DNA from 4 places in the Mesorhizobium sp. CNPSo 4689 genome. Region 1 is predicted to be linked to each of the others. Evidence: predicted binding sites of a transcription regulator. Region 1 holds the regulator's gene; each other region holds the start of a gene.

What was found. The regulator PhoB, encoded in region 1, activates phosphate uptake and scavenging genes when phosphate is short. The targets are predictions, from matches to a motif close to TGTCATNNANCTGTCAT.
Region 2: AC04SI_RS29035 (RNA degradosome polyphosphate kinase) is a predicted target of PhoB. The motif match lies at 1,468-1,484, and genes of this name have one in related genera.
Region 3: AC04SI_RS21700 (LTA synthase family protein) is a predicted target of PhoB. The motif match lies at 1,178-1,194, and genes of this name have one in related genera.
Region 4: phnC (phosphonate ABC transporter ATP-binding protein) is a predicted target of PhoB. The motif match lies at 1,856-1,872, and genes of this name have one in related genera.

The regions. Positions count from the first base shown of each region.
Region 1 covers NZ_JBWLUZ010000003.1:458,273-461,630, reverse strand. The annotation lists gene AC04SI_RS07345 (ROK family protein) at 1-929, shown strand, start outside; gene phoB (phosphate regulon transcriptional regulator PhoB) at 993-1,682, opposite strand; gene phoU (phosphate signaling complex protein PhoU) at 1,699-2,409, opposite strand; gene pstB (phosphate ABC transporter ATP-binding protein PstB) at 2,448-3,272, opposite strand; gene pstA (phosphate ABC transporter permease PstA) at 3,287-3,358, opposite strand, start outside.
Region 2 covers NZ_JBWLUZ010000039.1:34,929-38,286, forward strand. The annotation lists gene AC04SI_RS29025 (FAD-dependent monooxygenase) at 1-1,145, opposite strand, end outside; gene AC04SI_RS29030 (zinc-finger domain-containing protein) at 1,159-1,404, opposite strand; gene AC04SI_RS29035 (RNA degradosome polyphosphate kinase) at 1,573-3,358, shown strand, end outside.
Region 3 covers NZ_JBWLUZ010000019.1:33,373-36,730, reverse strand. The annotation lists gene fabD (ACP S-malonyltransferase) at 25-966, opposite strand; gene AC04SI_RS21700 (LTA synthase family protein) at 1,246-3,171, shown strand.
Region 4 covers NZ_JBWLUZ010000004.1:499,300-502,657, reverse strand. The annotation lists gene phnD (phosphonate ABC transporter substrate-binding protein) at 1-780, opposite strand, end outside; gene phnC (phosphonate ABC transporter ATP-binding protein) at 927-1,784, opposite strand; gene AC04SI_RS10050 (DUF1868 domain-containing protein) at 1,965-2,675, opposite strand; gene AC04SI_RS10045 (DapH/DapD/GlmU-related protein) at 2,821-3,358, opposite strand, start outside.

The sequences.
Region 1 (3,358 bases):
AGGTCATTGCCGAAGAGCAACGCCGCCTGGACACGCTGACCATGCCGCGCGACGAGCTGATCGGCGAATGCACGGCGATAGTCCGGCGCCGGTTCGAGGATCCCGATCTCGATGTCCGCAGCGTCGCCCGCATCGCGATGGGCATCCAGGGCATCACCGACACCCATGCCCGCGCCATGCTGTGGTCGCCGATCACGTCGCTGACCGACATCCCCTTTGCCGACATTCTGGAAGGCGAGTTCGGCATTCCCGCTACCATGGAAAACGACTGCAACATGATGGCGGTGGCGCTGCAATGGCGCGATCCCGAACGCTACCGCGACGATTTCATCGCCATCCTGCTCTCGCACGGCATTGGCATGGGGCTGGTGCTGAAGGGCGAACTGTTCACCGGCACTCATTCGTCCGGCGGCGAGTTCGGCCACATGATCCACCGGCCGGGCGGCGCGCTCTGCCGCTGCGGACGGCGCGGCTGCGTCGAAGCCTATGCCGGCAACTATGCCATCTGGCGCAACGCCAGGATGATGAGTGAGGATGCCGAACCGACCGATGTCGGCGACGCCGACATGCGCGCGCTCGCCGCCCGGGCGCGCGAGAGCGACGGGCCGGAGCGCGAAGCCTACCGCAAGGCGGGCGAGGCGCTCGGCTTCGGCCTTGGCAGCCTGTTCGCGCTGATCGATCCCGCACCCGTCGCCATGGTCGGCGTCAGCGCCGCCGCTTTCGATCTGATCGAACCGGCGCTGCGCGAGGCGATTGCCCAGACCGCCGGCGGCCAGCACTCGAAATCGATCTCCTTCGACACCGAGCCGAATGAGTTGCCGCTGATCCGCGAGGGCTGCGCCATGCGCGCGCTTGGCTTCGTCGACCAGGAGATTTTCGCGCCGGGCGTCCAGCAGCGAACGGGTTCGGCAGGAAAGAACGTGGCTTGATCGCGACTTGAGATGTGTTGAGGCCAGGCCGCGCCGTTCGCAGGCCTGAATATCAGCACATACCTAATCTTCCCGGATCGCGTATCCTGCCCCGCGGATGGTGCGGATGACGTCGGGCATGCGGCCATTGTTGACCGCCTTGCGCAGCCGGCCGACATGCACGTCGACCGTTCGCTCGTCGATATAGATCGTCTCGCCCCAGACATTGTCGAGCAGCTGGCTGCGCGAGAACACCCGGCCCGGATGCCGCATCATGAATTCGAGCAGCCGGAACTCGGTCGGCCCGAGCCTGATCTCGCTCTTCTTGCGGTAGACCCGGTGCGACTCGCGGTCGAGCACGATGTCGCCGACCTTGAGCATGCTGGACAGCACTTCCGGCTTGGCGCGACGCAGCAGCGCCTTGACCCTGGCCATGAATTCCGGCGTCGAGAACGGCTTGACCAGATAGTCGTCGGCGCCGGTGGAGAGGCCGCGCACGCGGTCGCTCTCTTCGCCACGCGCCGTAAGCATGATGATCGGCAGCCGCTCGGTCTCGGGCCGCATCCTGAGGCGCCGGCAAAGCTCGATTCCGGAAACCGCCGGCACCATCCAGTCGAGCACCAGCAGGTCGGGAACGTTTTCCTGCAGGCGGATCTCGGCTTCGTCGCCGCGCGTCACCACCTCGACCTGGTAGCCTTCGGATTCCAGATTGTAGCGGAGCAGCACCCCCAGCGGCTCCTCGTCCTCCACCACCATGATGCGTGGCGCTATCATCAGTCGGTTACCCCTGTCATGCAGCCGGCGCGGACATCGCTGTCTCGTCTTGCTTGGGACGATTGGCTGGCAATTGCGAGCCTGTCAGCACATAGTAGGCGTTCTCGGCGATGTTGGTGACATGGTCGCCAATGCGCTCCAGATTCTTGGCGCAGAACAAGAGATGCGTGCAGGCCGTGATGTTGCGCGGATCTTCCATCATGTAGGTCAGCAGCTCACGGAACACCGAGGTGTATTTGACGTCGATGCGCTCGTCGTCGTTCCGAAGCTTGGCGAGTGCCGCGGCGTCTGCGGCGGCGTATTCCTCGATCACCCCTTGCACCTGGACCAGCACCAACTGCGCCATCACATCGATGGAGTGCGACAGGTCGCGCGGCGTGACGCTGAGGCCGACGGTGCCAACGCGCTTGGCGATGTTCTTGGCAAGGTCGCCGATGCGCTCGAGATCGCCGGCCATGCGGATAGAACCGACCACCGCGCGCAAATCGTTGGCCATCGGCTGGCGCTTGGCGATCAGCGTGATGGCGCGGTCGTCCAGCTCGCGCTGGCGCGCATCCATGATGGCGTCGTCGGAGACCACCCTCTGTGCCAGTGCATTGTCGGAATTCAGAAGGGCCTTGGTCGCCCCGCCGACCATCGCGCCGGCCAGTTCGCCCATGTCGGAGATCAGCTTGCTGATCTGCCCGAGATCCTCGTCGAAAGAGGCGACGGTATGATGTTCACCCATGATCCTGTCCTCGTGCCTGAAAGTTGCCGCCGGACCACTCAGCCGAACCGGCCGGTGATGTAGTCCTGCGTGCGCTTGTCGTCGGGGTTGGTGAACATCTTGTCGGTGGCGCCCTCCTCGACCAGATAGCCGAGGTGGAACATGGCCGTGCGCTGCGACACACGCGCCGCCTGCTGCATCGAGTGCGTGACGATGACGATCGTGTAGTTTTGACGCAGCTCGTCGATCAGCTCCTCGACGCGGGCTGTGGCGATCGGGTCGAGCGCCGAGCAGGGCTCGTCCATCAGGATCACTTCCGGCGACACGGCGATGGCGCGCGCGATGCACAGGCGCTGCTGCTGGCCGCCGGAAAGGCCGGTGCCGGGCTCTTGCAGACGGTCCTTCACCTCGTTCCAGATCGCCGCCTTCTTCAGGCTCGATTCGACGATCTGGTCCATGTCGGCCTTGCGCTTGGCCAGCCCGTGGATGCGCGGACCGTAGGCGACGTTCTCGTAGATCGACTTCGGGAACGGATTGGGCTTCTGGAACACCATGCCGACGCGGGCTCTCAGTTCGACGACGTCGATGTTCTTGTCGTAGATGTCCTCTTCGTCCAGCGTGATCTTGCCGGTCACCCGCGCCGAGTCGATGGTGTCGTTCATGCGGTTGAGGCAGCGCAGGAAGGTCGACTTGCCGCAGCCCGAAGGGCCGATCAGCGCCGTCACCTGGTTGAGGCGGACGTCGAGATTGACGTCGAACAGCGCCTGCTTGTCACCATAGAACACGCCGACCTTGTCGCCGCGCATCTTGATCACTTCGTTCGACTTGGCGTTCATCTTGTCGCCCACTGCATTTTCGAGGGACTGTTCGGTCATGATGTTCATACAGATACCTTCTTTTACCAGCGCCGTTCGAAGCGGCGCCGCAGCACGATCGCTGTGATGTTCATGGCCATGAGGAAGACGAGCAG
Region 2 (3,358 bases), on a different contig from region 1:
CGCGCCAACGCCACCGGGCCAGCAGCGTGCCAGGCAAGGCGGTTGACGGCGCCGCGACGTGCGGCCTTGGCGACGCGCGACCGTCGCAGGCCTTCCCAGATTTGAAGACTTCCGGCCAGGTCGGCAGGGGAGGCGGCCATGAGGTCGGCCAGTGTCGCGGCGTCCTCGATCGCCATCGCCGCGCCCTGCGCCGCGAAGGGTGTCATCGCATGCGCGGCGTCGCCGATCAGCGCGATGCCGTCCGGCGCCGTCCAAGGCTGCTTCGGGTCGACCGTATGGATCGGCCAGGCCATCCACGGGCCGGCTTCCTCGGCCAGGCGGGCAAGTGCGGGCGCGGTGCCGTGCATGGCCTCGGTGAGGATGCGGGGATCGGCATGGCCCGACCACGCCTCGGCGATGCGCTCGCCTTTGGTGAAGGCGGCGAGGTTGAAGGCAGTACCGCGGCTGACCGGATAGGCGACCAGGTGGAAACCGGGATGCAGGAAGGTGGTGACTGAGTTCGTTGCGCCCACTGCGGCAAAGGCCTTTCCGGCGACACTGTCGGCCGGCACCGTGGCGCGCCAGGCCAGTTCGCCCGAAAACCGGCTTTTACGGGAAATCGCCTTGTGGTCCGGGAACCGCTCCCGAACCTGCGACCAGACGCCGTCGGCGCCGACCAGCAGCGATCCTTCGGCGTCGACTGTCTTGCCGTCGGCCTGGGCCGTCACGGCGATGCCGTGCGGTCCGGTGGCGACGTCGCTGACGCGGGCGCCGGTGACGAGCACGATCCCCGGCCGTTCCGCCACCTGCGCCGTCAGCGCGGCTTGCAGGTCGGCGCGATGGGCGACGAGGTAGGGGGCACCCCAGCGGCTTTCGGCTGCCTGCCCGAGCGGTATGCGGGCCAGTTCGCGTAGCGTCGCGGCATCCTTCAGCACGACCGCTTCCGGCCGCACCGCGTGCGGCGAGAGCCGGTCAAGCACGCCGAGTTGGCGCAGGATGCGTGTTGCGTTGGGGGAAAGCTGGATGCCGGCGCCGGTCGCTTCGAGCTGCTGGGCTTGTTCGAACAGTTTTACCGGATAGCCGCGTTCAGCAAAGGCAAAGGCTGCGGTCAGCCCGGCGATGCCAGCCCCGGCGATGACAATTTGCCGGGACCGCGCGTCGCTCATGGTGGCGAGAGGATCAGGCGGCCTGGTCGATATAGAGGCAGCCGGCGGGCTGCGTTTCCGTTGCCTTCAGCTTTGGCGAATAGCGATAGAGCGTCGAGCAATAGGGGCAGACCTTTTCATTGTCGTCGCCCATGTCGAGGAACACATGCGGATGGTCGAAGGGCGGGTTGGCGCCGGTGCACATGAATTCCCGGACCCCGATGTCGATCGCCGGATGACCCGCATCGTTCTGGAAATGGGGAATGGAACCGCCTGCCATCGTCGTCTCCTTAACTCGGTCTCGTCTGCATCTGGATCATAACCCGTCTGTTTGCAAGATCGATGAAATGAAACTGTCGCAAAAGCCTGTCAGAGGATAAGTTAAGCCGGTTAACCGGCTTGAGCATTTTGCGGCCAGGCGGAACCTGGCACGGGAAGAGCAGGAACAATGAACGAACTGAAGCCGGTACAGAGCGAATTCACCACCGTGGAAAAGGCCAGCCCCCAGAGCGGCAACCCGGATCGTTTCGTCAACCGCGAGTTCTCCTGGCTGCAGTTCAACCGGCGCGTCCTCGAGGAATCGCTGAACGCGCATCATCCGCTGCTCGAGCGGGTCCGCTTCCTGTCGATCTCGGCCGCCAATCTCGACGAGTTCTTCATGGTCCGCGTCGCCGGCCTTGCCGGTCAGGTGCGCGAGGGCATCGCGCTGAAGAGCCCTGACGGCCGCACGCCTGAGCAGCAGCTGGAACAACTGCTGCGCGAGGTCGAGCGCCTGCAGGAGGACCAGCAGAATAGCCTTTCGGCGCTTATGCTCTTGCTCAACAAGGAAGGCATCGAGAGCATCACCCGCGATGGGCTGACCAAGGACGAGAGGACCTGGCTGGAAGAGCATTTCCAGGACCAGGTGTTTCCGGTGCTCACCCCGCTATCGATCGACCCGGCGCACCCGTTCCCGTTCATACCCAATCTCGGCTTCTCGATGGCGCTGCAATTGCGCCACCGCAAGAATGGCGAGGAGATGAGCGCGCTGCTGCGCCTGCCGGTGGCGCTGAAGCGCTTCATCCGCCTGCCGGACCGCAAGAACCATGTCCGTTTCATCCCGCTGGAAGAGGCGGTCGGTCTCTATATTGGCAAGCTGTTCCCCGGCTATGAGGTCAAGGGCTCCGGCACGTTCCGCATCATCCGAGACAGCGATATCGAGGTCGAGGAGGAGTCCGAGGATCTGGTGCGCCTGTTCGAGACGGCGCTGAAGCGCCGCCGCCGCGGCTCGGTCATCCGCATCGAGTTCGACATGCTGATGCCGCCGGAGTTGCGCGACTTCGTCGCCGGCGAACTTGGCGTCTCGTCGAGCCGCATCAGCGTCTTGACCGGTCCGCTGGCGCTCAGCCAGATCTCGGAGATTGTCGCCGTCGCCCGCGATGACCTCAAATTCATGCCCTACAATCCGCGCTTTCCCGAGCGCATCCGCGAACATGGCGGCGACTGTTTCGCCGCCATCCGTGAGAAGGATATCGTCGTCCACCACCCTTACGAATCCTTCGACGTGGTGGTGCAGTTCCTGCGCCAGGCGATGGCCGATCCGGAAGTGGTGGCGATCAAGCAGACGCTCTACCGCACCTCCAACGACAGCCCGATCGTGCGCGCGCTGGTCGATGCCGCCGAGGCCGGCAAGTCGGTGACCGCACTTGTCGAGCTGAAGGCGCGCTTCGACGAGGAAGCCAATATCCGCTGGGCCCGCGATCTCGAGCGCGCCGGCGTCCAGGTGGTGTTCGGCTTCCTCGAGCTGAAGACCCACGCGAAAATGTCGCTGGTGGTGCGGCGCGAGGACGGCAAGCTGCGCAACTACGTGCATCTCGGCACCGGCAACTACCACCCGGTCACCGCGCGCATCTACACCGACCTGTCCTTCTTCACCACCGACCCGACGATCGCCCGCGACGTCGCCCAGCTGTTCAATTTCATCACCGGCTATGCCGAACCCGCCGAGGAGATGCGGCTGGCGATCTCGCCCTTCACGCTGCGCAAGCGCATCCTGAAGCACATCTCGGACGAGGTTCAGCATGCGCTGGAGGGCCGTCCGGCCCGCATCTGGATGAAGATGAATTCGCTCGTCGACCCGATCATCATCGACGCGCTCTACGACGCCAGCCGTGCCGGCGTGGAGATCGATCTGGTCGTGCGCGGCATCTGCTGCCTGCGGCCGCAGGTGCCCGGCCTGTCCGAGAACATCAGGG
Region 3 (3,358 bases), on a different contig from region 1:
GGGTGGGGTCAAATCGCCAGTGGATTATGCAAGCACGGCCAGCGCCGCCTCGACATCGGCCGCCGTGCCGACGGCCGCGGTGGCGACATCGCGGTTGATGCGTCGCGCCAGTCCCGACAGCACCTTGCCGGCGCCAACTTCGTAGAGCGTCGTGACGCCGTTGGTGCCGAACCATTCCACCGTTTCGCGCCAGCGCACGCGCCCGGTTACCTGTTCGACCAGGCGGCGGGCGATCTCGTCGGGATCGCTGGTCGGCGTGACCGAGACGTTGGACACGACAGGCACCAGCGGCGCGTTCTTCGCCACGCCGGCCAGCGCCTCGCGCATGATCGCTGCCGCCGGCGCCATCAGCGCCGAATGGAAGGGGGCCGAGACCTGCAGCATCAGCGCCCGCTTGGCGCCCTTTTCGGTGCAGAGTTTTGCCGCCAGCTCGACCGCGGCCCTGGCGCCCGAAATCACCAACTGGCCGCCGCCATTGTCGTTGGCGATCTGGCAAACTGAGCTTTGAGCGGCCTCGGCGCAGGCGGCTTCGACATCGGCCTGTTCCAGCCCGATGATGGCCGCCATGGCGCCCTCGCCGGCCGGCACCGCCGCCTGCATGGCATTGCCGCGCACGCGCAGCAGCCGCGCCGCATCGGCGACCGGAACGAAGCCGGCTGCGGCAAGGGCCGAATATTCGCCCAGTGAATGGCCGGCGACGTAAGACACCTTGTCCTTCAGCGAAAAGCCGCGCGCTTCCAGCGCCCGGATGGCGGCCAGCGACACCGCCATCAGCGCCGGCTGGGCGTTGGCGGTCAGCGTCAGCGTCTCTTCCGGCCCTTCCCAGATCAGTTTCGACAGCTTTTCGCCGAGCGCGTCGTCGACTTCCTCGAACACCTTGCGCGCCTCGGGAAAGGCATCCGCCAGATCCTTGCCCATGCCGACAGCCTGGCTGCCCTGTCCCGGAAAGGTGAATGCGACGGCCATTTGGGCTTCTCCAGAGGCTGGTTTTTCCCTGCCTGTGACGCAAGGCGGACGGCCAAGTCAAGCCCGCGGGCAGCGTTTCAGCCTTCCTTGCGGCCGGAAAAACCGGTCGAGTCCCTGTTCCGAAAGCCTTTTTGGCGATCACACCTGATGAAAACCGCTCACGAATCGTTTGCTGGCTCTTCTTATTTTCGCCACAGCCGCTAGCTTTTGCATGACAGTTCTATGACAGATCAGTGACGCGAGTGGGAAAGACGCGTTGCGTGGGCCGGGGGAAGTGAAGTGGCAAGGATCGGAAAGGGCGTGGCCAAACGCGCGCCGCAGTTTCTGGAAGGCGATCCGTCCACCGGCTATCTGCCGGGGCGGAAGTGGCCGGTCGTACGCTATGGCCTGATCAGCCTGCTCGCCTCCGCCATACTGGTTTTTGCCATCGAATGGATCGTGCGCGGCGACTTTTACGGCACGGTCGGCTTCTTCCTGCAGCCCTTCAAGCCGGGCTGGACCACCATCATCGTGTTCGCGCTGGTGCTGATTGGTCTCGACGCGGTGCTCGGCCGCAGCCACCAGAGCCTGATGATCGTGGCGCCGCTGACGCTGGTGCTGGCCTTTGTCGGCCACCAGAAGTCGCACTATCTCGGCGACCCGCTCTATCCGACCGATTTCCTGTATTCCAGGCAGATCATGTCGCTGATGCCGCTTTTGGTGCGCGAGCGACCGATGACCGCGCTGGCCATCGCGATCGGCATCGTCGGCGGCCTGTCGCTGCTCGTCTATGGCTGGCGGCAGTGGCGGCGCCGGGTGCCGGTCCTCAGCCGCAAGGGCCGCCTTGCCAGGCTGACCCTGACCGTGCCGCTGCTCGCCTTCTTCGTCTCGATCATGGACTACGCCACCTTCTCGTGGACCCGCGACCGGCTGCAGATCATTCCGATCATGTGGGACCAAAAGGAAAACTACGCCTCCAACGGTTTCGCGCTGGCCTTCGCGCTCAATGTGCCGATGGCGCATGTCTCGGCGCCGGCGGGCTATTCCGACAAGGCGATCGCCGCGATCGACAGGCCAGGGGTGACGGCATCGGTGCCCGCCGAGAAGCCCGACATCATCATCGTGATGAGCGAATCCTTCTGGGATCCGACCAAGCTGCCCGGCGTCACCATCACGCCGGATCCGATCCCCAATGTGCGGGCACTGCGCTCGGGCTACATGTTCTCGCCCGAATTCGGCGGCATGACCGCCAATATCGAGTTCGAGGCGCTGACCGGCTTTTCCAACGCCTTCCTGCCGGCCGGCTCCATCCCCTACCAGCAATATGTGCGCTCGCCGACGCCCTCGCTGGCCACCTTCCTGAAGAGCGAGGGCTACAGGGCGCGCGCCATTCACCCGGGCACCAACTGGTTCTGGAACCGCGGCGCGGTCTATGCCGATTTCGGCTTCAACGACTTCCGCTCGGAAGAGACGCTGCCGCCGATGCAGAAGCGCGGACCGCTGGCCTCCGATGCGGCAATGACCGACGAGATCATCCGCGAGGCCGATGCCAGCGAAGACCCGGTCTTCTTCTTCGCCGTCAGCCTGCAGAACCACGGTCCCTACGAGCCTTATCGTTATTACAATCCGACCCACAAGGTGCAGGCGCCGATCAGCACATGGGCGCGGGAATCGCTGCTCAGCTACACCGAAGGCTCCGCCGATGCGGACCGCGGGCTAGAGCGCCTGATCGAATGGGCCAGGAAACGCGAGCGGCCGACGGTGATCGCCTTTTTCGGCGACCATCTGCCGCCGCTCGGACCAGTCTATGTCGAGACCGGCTTCATGAAAGACAATGTCGCGCCGCGCAAGGAGCCGGCCGACCAGATGCTGGAGCATCATCAAACGCCGCTGATCATCTGGTCGAATCGCACCGGTCCGGCCGAGGACATGGGCGCGGTCAGCCCGGCCTTCCTGCCCTACCACATATTGACCACGGCCGGCATCACGCATCCCTATTACACCGGCTTCCTCGGCGCGCTGCGCGAACGCTACCGCGTCGTCGACCGCAACCTTCTCTTGACGCCGGCCGGCGAGGCGACACCCGACTGGGCGCGGCAGAAGAAGATCGACCCGGCGATCAACGATTTCCGCCTGCTGCAATACGACATGATGTTCGGCAAGCGCCGCGCCGCGCCCGACTTCTTCCCCGAAACGGTCGACAAGGCGGTCGCCCACACCAGCTGAGCCTGGTGTCTTCGGCCCTGCGACGCCAAGGACGCTGTCTGCAACGCCGCCCGGCCTTGCCTTCCCCGGGAATTGCTGTATAGACGCCCGCAATCTGCCGGTCCTTGCTGGGGGCTGAACGGAGGGCCGTTGCTTTTCTCGAAAAGCGGTGTGTGAAGCCAGAAGCGCTTCCGCCTCCCGTGTCTCC
Region 4 (3,358 bases), on a different contig from region 1:
GGTCAGGAAATCGGTGATCTTCTGCTTGGTAGCGTCGTCGAGCGAGGTGCGTATGACCAGCGGGCCGTTCGGGATCAGCGGCGACTGCCACAATTCAACGAGGTCGTCCATCTTGAGGACGCCCTTGTCGACCATCTTGCGCAGATTGCCCGAGCTGTAGCCGTCCTTGAAGTCGCCGACGCCGGAGGCCCAGGTGGTGCCGGCATCAAAGGTGCCCTTCAGAACTTCAAGGACAAGCTGTTCATGGCCGCCGCCGAAACCGGTCGACGCGAAATAGCTCTTCACATCCATACCAATGTCCTTGGGCAGCGACGTGACCGGGATCAGATAGCCAGAAGTCGAATCGGGATCGGCGAAACCGAGCTTCTTGCCCTTCATGTCAGCGAGTGTCTTGATGCCTGAATCCGCACGGGCGACCATAACCGAATGGTAGCCGGTCGAACCGTCGGTCTGGACCGTCGTCAGGATCGGCTGAACCGCGTCCTTGTTTTCGAGATAGACCTTGGCGTAGGCGGAAGCTCCGAGCTCGGCATAGTCAAGTGTGCCGCCGAGGAGGCCCTGGATGACGCCGTCGTAGTCGGCGGCCGGGAACAGCGAAACCTTCTCGACACCGAGGACTTCCTTGATGTGATCGGCGAAGCACTGGTAGTTGCGCAGACGGTCGGCTTCGTTCTCGCCGCCGAGAATGCCGACGCGGAATTCCTTCAGGTCCTGTGCCTGGACAGCGCCCATCGCCATGGCAATGATGGAAACGGCACCGAAGAGTATCTTCCTAAACATCTCGAGTCTCTCCTGTTGAGTCCGGCATCGCGCCGGCTGCGTTCGAATTTTGACGGTGCCTGTGACGCGGGCTGGCGATCCAGATCGCTCTTTTGCTTGTCCATGATCTTTCCCGCAAACCGGCGTCCACTTTGCGGGATCATGGATCAGTATCCCGGGAATGCGGGCTCGAGCGGTCCAGTGGATGCGGCGATTCTTTGCTTGATGGTGACGCTGGTCGAGGTGATGGCCTCGGAGATTTCGCTACCGTTGCTGTCGGCGCCATAGACCATGCGCACGGCCTCGCGGTTGAGATCCTCGGGTGGGCCGTCGAACACAACCTTGCCGGCGGCCATACCGATGATGCGGTTGCAATAAGTGCGGGCCGTGTCCAGCGTGTGCAAATTGGTGATGACGGTGATGCCCTCGCGCAAATTGATATCCTGCAGCGAATCCATCACCACCTTGGCGTTGAGTGGGTCGAGCGAGGCAATCGGCTCATCGGCAAGAATGATTTTCGGCTGTTGCATCATGGCGCGGGCGATGGCGACGCGCTGCTGCTGTCCGCCGGACAAGGTGCCGGCCGGCTGCAGCGCGGTGCGGGCGATGTCGAGACGCTCGAGTGCTGCTATCGCCTCGGCTCGTTCCTCACGCGAGAAGATACCGAGCAGATTGGCAATGGTAGCACGATGATTCAACCGGCCGAGCAGCACATTGGTCAGCACGTCGAGGCGCGGCACCAGGTTGAACTGCTGGAAGATCATGGCGCAGTCGCGCTGCCAGCGGCGCAGCGGCGAGCCCTGCAGGCGCGAGACTTCGGCGCCGTCAAAAAAAATCGACCCCTGGCTGGGATCGATGAGACGGTTGATCATGCGCAGAAGAGTGGATTTTCCGGCACCGGAGCGACCGATGATACCGACCATCTGGCCCTGTGGGATCGACAGGTCGACGGCGCTGACAGCGGTGTTCTTGCCGAATCGTCGGGAAACGCCGCGGATTTCGAGCGTGGCAGGGGTTGCTGACATGGGGCAGGGCTCCAGTCCAGTCGCGATTGAAGGTCTGTTAACCTTGGCTAGCGCAGCCGCATGAACCTGCGGTGTCGGATTGATGTCAGTTTTGTTACCGCCCACAGGCCTTTGGCGATCCTTTGCTTGTGCATGTCGTTGCCCCAAAACCGCGGTGGCCTTTGGGCGACATGCACGGGATCAACCCAGAACCAGAAGCTCCTCGAAATGGTTCATGTCCTTGAAGCTGCAAAAGGCCGGCTGCCTGAGCACGATCACCGGCGCCTCGCGTTCGAACAGCGACAGGCAGTCTGCGAACAGATCCTGCCATGCGGCTGCGCGGTCGTCGGCAAGCCGGCGGATCTGGTAAGCGAAGGTGATGTGGAAGACGTAAGTTTCGTGGTCGGGATGCCGGTAGCCGAACGGCACCGACAGGGCATCACGCCATGCACTCATGATGGCCCTGTCGTCGTCCGAGGCGCCGGCAACAGTCAGCCCTGTCGGCACGACATCGATGACCTTGACCTTGAATGCGCCCTGGTTTTCGAAGCCCTGCAGCCGCTCCAGGTAAAGACGGGTCATGTCGTCGATGCTGGTGTCTAAAGGCACATCCTGCGGCCAGTAGGGCAGCCGGCGGCGATACTCGATGATGCCCTGGAACAGCGTCATGTGCAGGCTGGAGATCGGCGTGAAGGCCAGACGGTCGGCGTCGAGCAGGGCGCGCATGCGGTTACGCACCTCGATGACCACCGCTTCGGAAGGCGAGCCGCTGACGAGATGGCTGACGACGGTGTTGCCGGGCTCGAACAGAAAATTGCCTGATCTGTCATAGCGCGTGCCGAGATGCACGGGAGGGGTCGGGTTGGTGCCTTCGAAAAAACCGGCGAGCGAGGATCTTGGCTTGTCGAGCATTTGGGGGTCTCCGGGGAAAGACCGTGTCCTGTCCGAGTCCTGTGTCAGGGATGTGAATGGTGAATGGTGAATGGAGAGGCTTCACTGGGCTCGAGCCCAATTGGTCGCCCCTATTCGCCATTCACCATTCACCATTCACCATTCACTAGCCGCCATACTTCTCCAGAAACGCTTCCGCCTCCAGCTCGCGGAAATCGTCGAGCGCAGCGCGCAGGTCGGCATGGTCCCAATCCCACCAGGCAAGCGCTTGGTAGCGCTCGGCGGTGCGGCGGTCGAAACGCTCGCGGATCGGCTTCGCCGGCACGCCGGCGACGATGGTATAGGGCGCGACGTCCTTCGACACCACCGCGCCGGCGCCGACCGCAGCGCCATCACCGACGGTGACGCCGGGCAGGATGGTCGAGCCATGGCCGAGCCAGGTGTCGTGGCCGATTGTGACGCGTTTGGCGCGGCGCTGGGCGAAAAACTCGCTCTCGTGCTCGGCGTCGTCCCAATAGTCCGAAGCGCGATAGGTGAAGTGGTGCAGCGTCGGCCGCCATGTCGGGTGGTTGGTGGCATTGATGCGCACGCTTGCCGCGATGTTGGAGAACTTGCCGATCGTCGCACACCAGACGGCGCAATCCTGCATCATGTAGGAATAGTCACCGAGGATGCTCTCCGAAACCCGGCTGCGGTCGGCGATC